One region of the Pseudomonas sp. P9_31 genome, then DNA from elsewhere that is predicted to be linked to it. Evidence: riboswitches for the same ligand, from Rfam matches in the RefSeq annotation. Region 1 holds a riboswitch; the other holds the start of a gene.

What was found. A riboswitch is a leader RNA that binds a small molecule or an ion and turns the genes downstream of it on or off. The one in region 1 is predicted to bind cobalamin.
Region 2: it holds a riboswitch for cobalamin, as region 1 does, so the genes downstream of both, cobW (cobalamin biosynthesis protein CobW) here and cobO (cob(I)yrinic acid a,c-diamide adenosyltransferase) in region 1, are expected to answer to the same signal.

Annotation. Positions count from the first base shown of each region.
Region 1 covers NZ_CP125375.1:4,456,415-4,460,787, reverse strand. Annotated here, with positions in the region: partial or broken gene QMK51_RS19990 (PQQ-dependent sugar dehydrogenase) at 1-599, opposite strand, end outside; gene QMK51_RS19985 (hypothetical protein) at 668-1,252, opposite strand; cobalamin riboswitch at 1,407-1,642, shown strand; gene cobO (cob(I)yrinic acid a,c-diamide adenosyltransferase) at 1,723-2,334, shown strand; gene QMK51_RS19975 (cobyrinate a,c-diamide synthase) at 2,331-3,731, shown strand; gene bluB (5,6-dimethylbenzimidazole synthase) at 3,728-4,373, shown strand, end outside.
Region 2 covers NZ_CP125375.1:2,619,939-2,624,311, forward strand. Annotated here, with positions in the region: gene QMK51_RS11710 (CbtA family protein) at 1-663, opposite strand, end outside; gene QMK51_RS11715 (CbtB-domain containing protein) at 675-866, opposite strand; cobalamin riboswitch at 988-1,217, opposite strand; cobalamin riboswitch at 1,327-1,539, shown strand; gene cobW (cobalamin biosynthesis protein CobW) at 1,641-2,702, shown strand; gene cobN (cobaltochelatase subunit CobN) at 2,706-4,373, shown strand, end outside.

The DNA.
Region 1 (4,373 bases):
GCCCGGCAGATCGACCACCTTGATCGGCGGCAACTTGATCGCCGTTTCGCCGTTTCGCCGTTTTCATAGTGGAAACGCAGCAGGCGGTCGGTGTCGGCAACGTACAGGTCATTGCCGACCAGGGTCATGCCGAAGGGCGAGTTGAGGTTTTCCAGGAACACCGTGCGGGTTTCGGCGACGCCGTCGTGGTCCTTGTCCCGCAGCAGGGTGATGCGGTTCGGGCTGGGGACGCCGGCACCGGCGCGGCCCATGACTTTGCCCATGACCCAGCCGCGAATGCCTTTGCCGTCGTCAGGTTTAGGTGGCGCATTGGTTTCGGCCACCAGCACGTCGCCATTGGGCAACACGTAGAGCCAGCGCGGATGATCGAGGCCTTCGGCAAACGCCGCCACCTGAGTCCCCGCAGCGGCGACAGGTTTTGCACCTTGAGGCCAGCCGATCGCCGGGGCGATGTTCACCGTCGGGATCAGGGTTTTGTTCGGTTCTGGCAGCTTGGGCGACGGTCCGGTGCCGTCCGAGACTTGCAGGCTGGAGGTTTCACCACAGGCGGCGAGCCCTCCGGCGAGCGCGATGATGAAAACGAGCTGGGGTTTGCGCATTACTGATCTTCCCTATGAATGCATTGACGTAATCATAGAGAAGCGTAGTCACCCGATGGTTCAACCGGTCAGCCGCGGGCTTCCTTGAACAGCACGGCGATGCCCGGGTGGTAGTTGCCGGCTTCATTGCGCAACTTGCGATAGGCGTAGGGGAAATACCAGGCCACGGCGCAGGTGTGTTCCTTTTGCAGGTCGTCGAGCATGTCCTGGAGCTCTTCCGGGGTGGCGCTGTGCTGGGCTTTTTGTGGCGCGACAAACAGACAGCCGAGCTTCAGGTCGCTGGCATAGCTGATTCGCTTTGCGTCGCTGGTGATGTCCGCCAGTGCCTGGGTCAGGTTTAGGCTGTTGACTCGCGGCCAACGCTGGGTCACCTGGAGGTACGCGCGTTCTTCGCTGGTGGCGATGAACAGATCGGCGCGGGCGTTGCGTTCGCCTTCTTCGGTTTGTTTGCGGGTCGGTGTTTGTTGCAGCGTGATCATTTCCGCCATCCAGGCCGCGGCAGAGAGCAGGCCGAGGTTGGCGTTTTCGTCGTGCCAGTAAGGCGTATCGTTATCGCCGCGCACGGCATTGTAGCGGTCGATACAGTCAAACCAGCGTTCCAGCACCGGGCGCAGGAATTCCAGCTTCGGATTGCTGATGATCATGCCTTGCATGTGGCTCACCTTTGTTATTGTGTTGTGAGGTTGTGGCTCTTTGATATCACTGCTGGCGGTGTGGCACAAGATTGGCGTCAGTTAATTGATCGACGGCAGTTATTCGCTGGCAGGCGGTCCGGCTTTAATTGACGCTCCACCCCCAACCCTCTAACCTTCGCGGCTTGTTTCAGGTGCTCTGTGGCCTTGGTCGACAGAGTGAAACAGGGAAGTCGGTGAGTGACTATCTTCAAGCAACGAAGAGTCATGATCCCGACGCTGCCCCCGCAACGGTAAATGAGTGAAGGCTGCGCCTAGAGCCACTGTGTCGAGTCTCGACATGGGAAGGCGCGCAGTTGGGCCAAGTGCCGCTCATGAGCCCGGAGACCGGCCTGATCCATCCAGCGGCATCACGGTGGGCGATGCCAGGCTTCTTGCCGTCTATTCTTGTGCCTGCCCGCCGTTATCCAGCCTCAACGGAGAGCTCCCCCATGACTGATACCCCCGATCGTGACGAACGCCACCTGGCGCGCATGCAGCGCAAAAAAGCCGTGATCGACGAACGCATCGCCAACTCCCCGAATGAATGCGGCCTGCTGCTGGTGTTGACCGGCAATGGCAAAGGCAAGAGCAGCTCGGCGTTCGGCATGCTCGCCCGATCCATGGGTCACGGTATGCAGTGTGGCGTGGTGCAGTTCATCAAGGGCCGCAACAGCACCGGCGAAGAACTGTTCTTCCGGCGTTTCCCGGAGCAAGTGCGTTTTCATGTGATGGGCGAGGGCTTCACCTGGGAAACCCAGGACCGCCAGCGCGACATCGCCGCCGCCGAAGCCGCCTGGGCTGTGTCTCAGGAACTGCTGCGCGATCCGTCCATTGGTCTGGTGGTGCTCGATGAACTGAACATTGCCCTCAAGCACGGTTACCTCGATCTCGATCAGGTGCTCAGCGACTTGCAGGCCCGTCCGCCGATGCAACACGTGGTGGTCACCGGTCGTGGCGCCAAACCGGAGATGATCGAACTGGCCGATACCGTCACCGAAATGGGTGTGATCAAGCACGCGTTCCAGGCCGGAATCAAAGCGCAAAAAGGCGTCGAGCTGTGAATCAACCACGTCATTGCCCGGCGGTGCTGATTGCCGCGCCGGCCTCCGGTCAGGGCAAGACCACCGTCACCGCCGCGCTGGCCCGGTTGCACCGCAATCAGGGGCGCAAGGTCCGTGTGTTCAAATGCGGCCCGGATTTTCTCGACCCGATGATTCTCGAGCGTGCCAGCGGTGCGCCGGTGTATCAACTGGACATGTGGATGGTCGGCGAGCAGGAAAGTCGCCGCCTGTTGTGGGAGGCTGCCGGTGAGGCGGACCTGATCCTCATCGAAGGCGTCATGGGGCTGTTCGACGGTACGCCGTCCAGCGCCGACCTGGCGCGGCACTTCGGTGTGCCGGTGCTCGGCGTGATCGACGGCACCGCGATGGCGCAGACCTTTGGCGCACTGGCCCTGGGGCTTGCGCACTATCAGCCGGATTTGCCGTTTGCCGGTGTGTTGGCCAACCGGGTCGGCACCTTGCGTCACGCGCAATTGCTTGAAGGCAGCCTGACGGAAGGCTTGCGCTGGTACGGCGCGTTGTCCCGGGAGACCGGGATCGAATTGCCGAGCCGGCATCTCGGCCTGGTTCAGGCCAGCGAACTGAATGACCTCGACCTGCGCCTTGATGCGGCGGCCGCCTCACTGGCCAGCAGTTGCGATGTGGCGTTGCCGCCGGCCGTAGAGTTCGCCGCGCCTGAAATGATCGCCGCCGAACCGTTGCTGGCCGGTGTGCGGATTGCCGTGGCCCGGGACGAAGCCTTCGCGTTTACCTATGGCGCGAGCCTGGATCTGCTACGGGCCATGGGCGCCGAATTGTCGTTCTTCTCGCCTATCCGCGACACCGGCTTGCCGGAGGCAGACAGTCTTTATCTGCCGGGCGGCTACCCCGAATTGCACCATGTGGCGTTGTCGCAAAACACATCGATGCTGACCGCCATCCGCGCTCACCACGCGGCGGGCAAGCCGTTGCTGGCCGAGTGTGGCGGCATGTTGTATCTGTTGGATTCGTTGACCGATGTCGAGGGCACTCGCGCTGAACTGGTCGGCTTGCTGACCGGTGACGCGGTGATGCAGAAGCGTCTTGCCGCGTTGGCTTTGCAGGCGGTGGAACTGCCGGAAGGTTTGCTGCGTGGGCACACCTATCACCACTCGCTGACCAGCACCGAACTTGAGCCGATTGCTCGAGGTTTGAGCCCCAATGGCGGGCGAGGGGCGGAGGCGGTTTATCGTGAGGGGCGGATGACGGCCTCTTATGTGCACTTTTATTTTCCGTCCAATCCATCGGCGATTGCCGCGTTGTTTGTGCCTGACCGCCAGGACGCCTTCGCGAGCAGGCTCGCTCCCACAGTGGACCGCGTTTCGTCAGACAACACCGTTTCTAATGTGGGAGCGAGCCTGCTCGCGAAGAGGCCATGACTGACAACGCATTCTCCGAAGCCGAACGCGAAGCGGTCTATCGGGCAATCGCTGAACGCCGCGACATGCGCCACTTCAGCGGCGGCACCGTCGAGCCTGAGTTACTTCGTCGTCTGCTTGACGCCGCACACCAGGCACCGAGCGTCGGCCTGATGCAGCCCTGGCGTTTCATCCGCATCAGCGACCGGGCACTGCGCGGCAAGATCCAGCACCTGGTGGAAGACGAACGCATCCGCACCGCCGAAGCCCTCGGCGAGCGCTCCGACGAATTCATGAAGCTCAAGGTCGAAGGCATCAATGACTGCGCCGAGGTGCTGGTCGCCGCGCTGATGGACGATCGCGAGCGCCACATTTTCGGTCGTCGGACATTGCCGGAAATGGACATGGCCTCGCTGTCCTGCGCCATCCAGAACCTTTGGCTGGCGTCCCGCGCCGAAGGCCTGGGCATGGGCTGGGTGTCGCTGTTCGAGCCGCAAGCCCTGGCGGATTTGCTGGGTTTACCGACCGGGGCCAAGCCTTTGGCCGTTCTTTGCCTGGGGCCGGTCAAGGAATTCTATCCGGCGCCGATGCTGGTACTCGAAGGCTGGGCGCAGGCGCGTCAGCTCAACGAGTTGCTGTATGAAAATTATTGGGGAGTGAGTC
Region 2 (4,373 bases), 1.8 Mb from region 1:
GCTGATCAGGCCCAGGGCCAGCCAGAACGCCACGTTGGTCAGCTGCGAAGCGATCTTGAATTGCGCTTCCAGGGCTTCCGGCGCCAGCATCGAATGGACTTCCGGTTGCGGCGCACCGATCACATGAGGCACGGCCAGAATCGCCACGCCGAGGACTTTCATCAACCAGTGGCGGCTGAACACGATCAGCGCGATGCCGACCGCCGTGGACGCGGCAGTGCCGATCCACCAGATCTGCCGTTGCGCCAGATCCGCCGCGGCAGTGCCCGGCAGCTCAGGTGGCAGGCCGAGTGTTGGCGCCAGCACGAAGGTCGCGTAACCGGCCAGACCCCAGAGCAGGCCCTGAGAGGTCTTGGTTGGTGCGCGCAAGGTGTAGAGACCGGCGAGCATCAGGGCGAACCCGACTGCAACCACCAGGTTACCGCCCGTCGTGGACAGCACGCGCTGCCAGCCGTCTTCAGGCTCCCAGGCTTCGGCATCGTGGGTGTGAGCGGCGACAGCACCGGCGGCGTGCTCGTGGACTTCAACAGCGGCCGGCTCGGATTTTTCGTAGGTCTCGGCCTGCAAAATCAGCGGTGCGACCCAGAAGCTTTGCAGCAGGGTCAATAGTAGGGCGGCCAGCAACCCGGTGAACCCTGCGGTTTGCGCAATACGCTTGATCATCTCAGCAGGTCTCAATGGCACGGAAAGGCAGAGCTGTGACGGGTATCGTGCGCGGCGTTGTGCACCGCTTCGATGTGCGAGAAACCGGCGAAATACACAAGGCTAGCGCCAAGGATCGACGCACAAAAGGCGGCGGTCAGGCGTTGGCTCAGGGTTGTGGTGGTGCTTGCGGTTGTGTGGCCGGTGCTGCTGATGATCGACATGGCGCTTCCCTCTGGTCTGTCAGCGGGTGAATAGAGCGCATGAAAACCTCCGCACGCCGGGGGCACGCAGAGATTTCGAACAGCGCCCGCCCACCGCGGGTTTGTTATTCAGTGAACGTAAGAGTCACTTTATGTTGCGGGCCGGTCTCCGGGCTCGCGAGGGGCGCTGGCTTTCGCCTGAACCTGCAAGCATCACCTTCCCATGCCCTATGACAGGCACAGTGGATCTGACGCTTCACTCGCTTACCGTTGCGGGGGCAGCACCGGACTGACATGGCTTTAGAGTAAAGCACATGATTCACCGGTTTCCCGTTTCACCCTGTGAAGGGCACCCGTAACAAGGCGTGTAGGAGAGCATGGGCGGGGGTTGGGCGTCAATTGGCAGGGGGCTTGCTCGCGAAGGCGTCATCACAGCCGCCACAGATCTCTGCGCGGACATTGACCCGCCCCCACACGATGCGTAGCCTTGCGCTTTCGAGGTTCTTCGGCGTCTGCCGAAGCTAAGAAGGGAACGCGGTCGATGCCGCGGCTGCCCCCGCAACTGTGAACGGTTGTGTTTCTGCCAGGCCACTGCACGCACCTTCCACAGGGCGCGCGGGAAGGCGCAGGAATCGCCAGTCGAAAGACCGGCACACCGTCAGCCAGGAGACCTGCCTCGACACAGATTCTCACTTTCAACCGGGCGGGGTGATCCGGTGGCGAACTCTTCAGGCACGCGCGCCCGCGTTGCCGGTCGTCGTCCCGTATGCCCGCCACCTTGCCAAAGGGCATCCGATGAAAACACTGGCCAAACTCCCTGTCACCATCGTTACCGGCTTCCTCGGCTCGGGCAAAACCACCTTGCTGCGCCACATGCTCGACAACGCTCAGGGCCGCCGTATCGCGGTGATCGTCAACGAGTTCGGCGAGCTGGGCATCGACGGCGAAATCCTCAAACAATGCTCCATCGGCTGCACCGAAGAAGAAGCCAGCGGCCGCGTCTATGAACTGGCCAACGGCTGCCTGTGCTGCACCGTTCAGGAAGAATTCTTCCCGGTGATGCGCGAACTGGTCGCTCGTCGCGGCGACCTCGACCACATCCTGATCGAGACCTCCGGCCTGGCCCTGCCAAAGCCTCTGGTTCAAGCCTTCCAGTGGCCGGAAATCCGCAGCGCTTGCACGGTTGACGCGGTGATCACCGTGGTCGACAGCCCGGCCGTCGCCGCTGGCACCTTCGCTGCATTCCCGGATCAAGTGGATGCCATGCGCAAACTCGACCCGAACCTGGACCACGAATCGCCGTTGCACGAGCTGTTCGCCGACCAACTGGCCAGCGCCGACCTGGTGATCCTCAACAAGGCCGACCTGATCAGCCCTGCAGACCTGGCCCGCGTGCGCCTGGAAGTCGCCGAAGAGCTGCCGCCAGCGGTAAAAGTCATCGAAGCCAGCAGCGGTCGTCTGCCACTGGACGTGCTGATCGGCCTCGGTGCCGGTTCCGAAGAGCACATCGACAGCCGCCACAGCCATCACGATCATCACCATGAAGGCGAAGACGATCACGACCATGACGCGTTCGACTCCATCTCGATCGAGCTGCCACAAGCCGACGAAAGCTTGCTGATGGATGCGCTGACCCAACTGGTGGTCCAGCACGGCATCCTGCGGGTCAAAGGTTTCGCGGCGGTGCCGAACAAACCGATGCGCCTGCTGATTCAGGGCGTGGGCACGCGTTTCGACAAGCACTTCGATCGTCAGTGGGGCGCCGAGGAAGCGCGCGCGACCCGTCTGGTGTTGATCGGTCAGGCGCTGGATGCCGCTGCGCTCGAAGCGCAATTGCGCGCCGCGCTTAGCGTTTAACCCATGCACCTGCTCAGGACCCAGCCCGGCGGCTTCGTGTCGGATGACAACATTGCCGACCTTGGACAAACTCCCGCCGAGCTGGTGATCCTGTGCAGCGGCGATTCCAGCCTGGCGTTGCTCGCCGAAGCGGCGCAGCAGTTGCCCGACGATTACCCGAGCCTGCGCCTGGCCAACCCGATGCAGGTGCAGAATCACGCTTCGGTCGATCTCTACGTCGATGAAGTGTTGCGTCACGCCAAGGTCATTCTGATTTCGCTGCACGGTGGCATCGCCTATTGGCGTTATGGCGTGGAGCGCTTGGTGGCGTTGTCCCAGCGCGGTGTGCAGCTGATTCTGGTGCCGGGGGACGATCGCCCGGACCCGGAACTCAGCGACCTGAGCACCGTGATCCCCGAAGACCGCGACCGGCTCTGGCAGTTTTTGCGCCAGGGCGGCATGAGCAATGCCCTGGATTTTTTCCGCTGTCTGGCCAATCGCTGGCTGGGTCGCGATTACGCCTGGGCCGAGCCACAAACCCTGCCGCGCACCGCGATCTACCATCGGCAAAAAAGCCCTGCTGAACTGAAGGATTGGCAAGCCGACTGGCAGGCTGGTCAGCCGGTGGCGGCGGTGCTGTTCTACCGCTCGCACTTGCAGGCGGCGAATACCGGTTTCATCGATATTTTCTGCCAGCGTTTGCAGGCGGCGGGGTTGAACCCGTTGCCGATTGCGCTGGCCAGTTTGAAAGAACCTGGCTGCCTGACGGTGGTCGAGGACTGGCTGGATGAGGTCGAGGCAGGGGTGATTCTCAACACCACCGGTTTCGCCCAGTCCAGCCCTGAAGCGCCGCACTTGCGGCCGTTTCGCCGCAACATTCCGGTGATCCAGGCGATCTGCGCCCAGGACAACGAACCGGGTTGGCGCGCCAGCGAGCAGGGGCTCGGCCCCCGTGACCTGGCGATGCACATTGCGCTGCCGGAGCTGGACGGGCGGATCATCAGCCGGCCTATCAGTTTCAAGGACCTGGCTTGGCGCAGCGAGCGCAGTCAGTCGGATGTGGTCTGTTACCGGCCGCAACCCGAGCGCATGGATTTTGTCGCCGAACTGGCGCGGCGCTGGATCGATCTGGCGCGAGTGCCCAACGGCGAAAAACGCTTCGCCCTGATCCTCGCCAATTACCCGACTCGTGATGGGCGTATCGGCAATGGTGTGGGGCTCGACACCCCGGCCGCCGCGCTGAATATCCTGCGTGCCCTGCACGCCGAAGGTTATCCGCTACCGGCCGAGTTACCGGACAGCGGCACCGCGCTGATCCAGCAATTGCTCGGTGGCGTCAGCAATGACCTGGACACTATCGATCAACGTCCATGTCAGCAAAGCCTGGCGCTGGATGATTACTTTTTGATGTTCAACGCGCTGCCCGAAGCCAATCGTCAGGCCGTGCTGGAACGTTGGGGCTCGCCCGAAAGCGATCCGATGTTCCGTGGCGGGCGAATGATGATTGCCGGCCTGCGCTTCGGCCTGACCTTCGTCGGCATTCAACCGGCCCGGGGTTATCAGGTCGATCCAAGTGCCGTCTATCACGACCCGGACCTGGTGCCGCCCCACGGTTATCTTGCGTTCTACTTCTGGTTGCGCAACACCTACGGCGCCCACGGCGTGATCCATGTTGGCAAGCACGGCAACCTC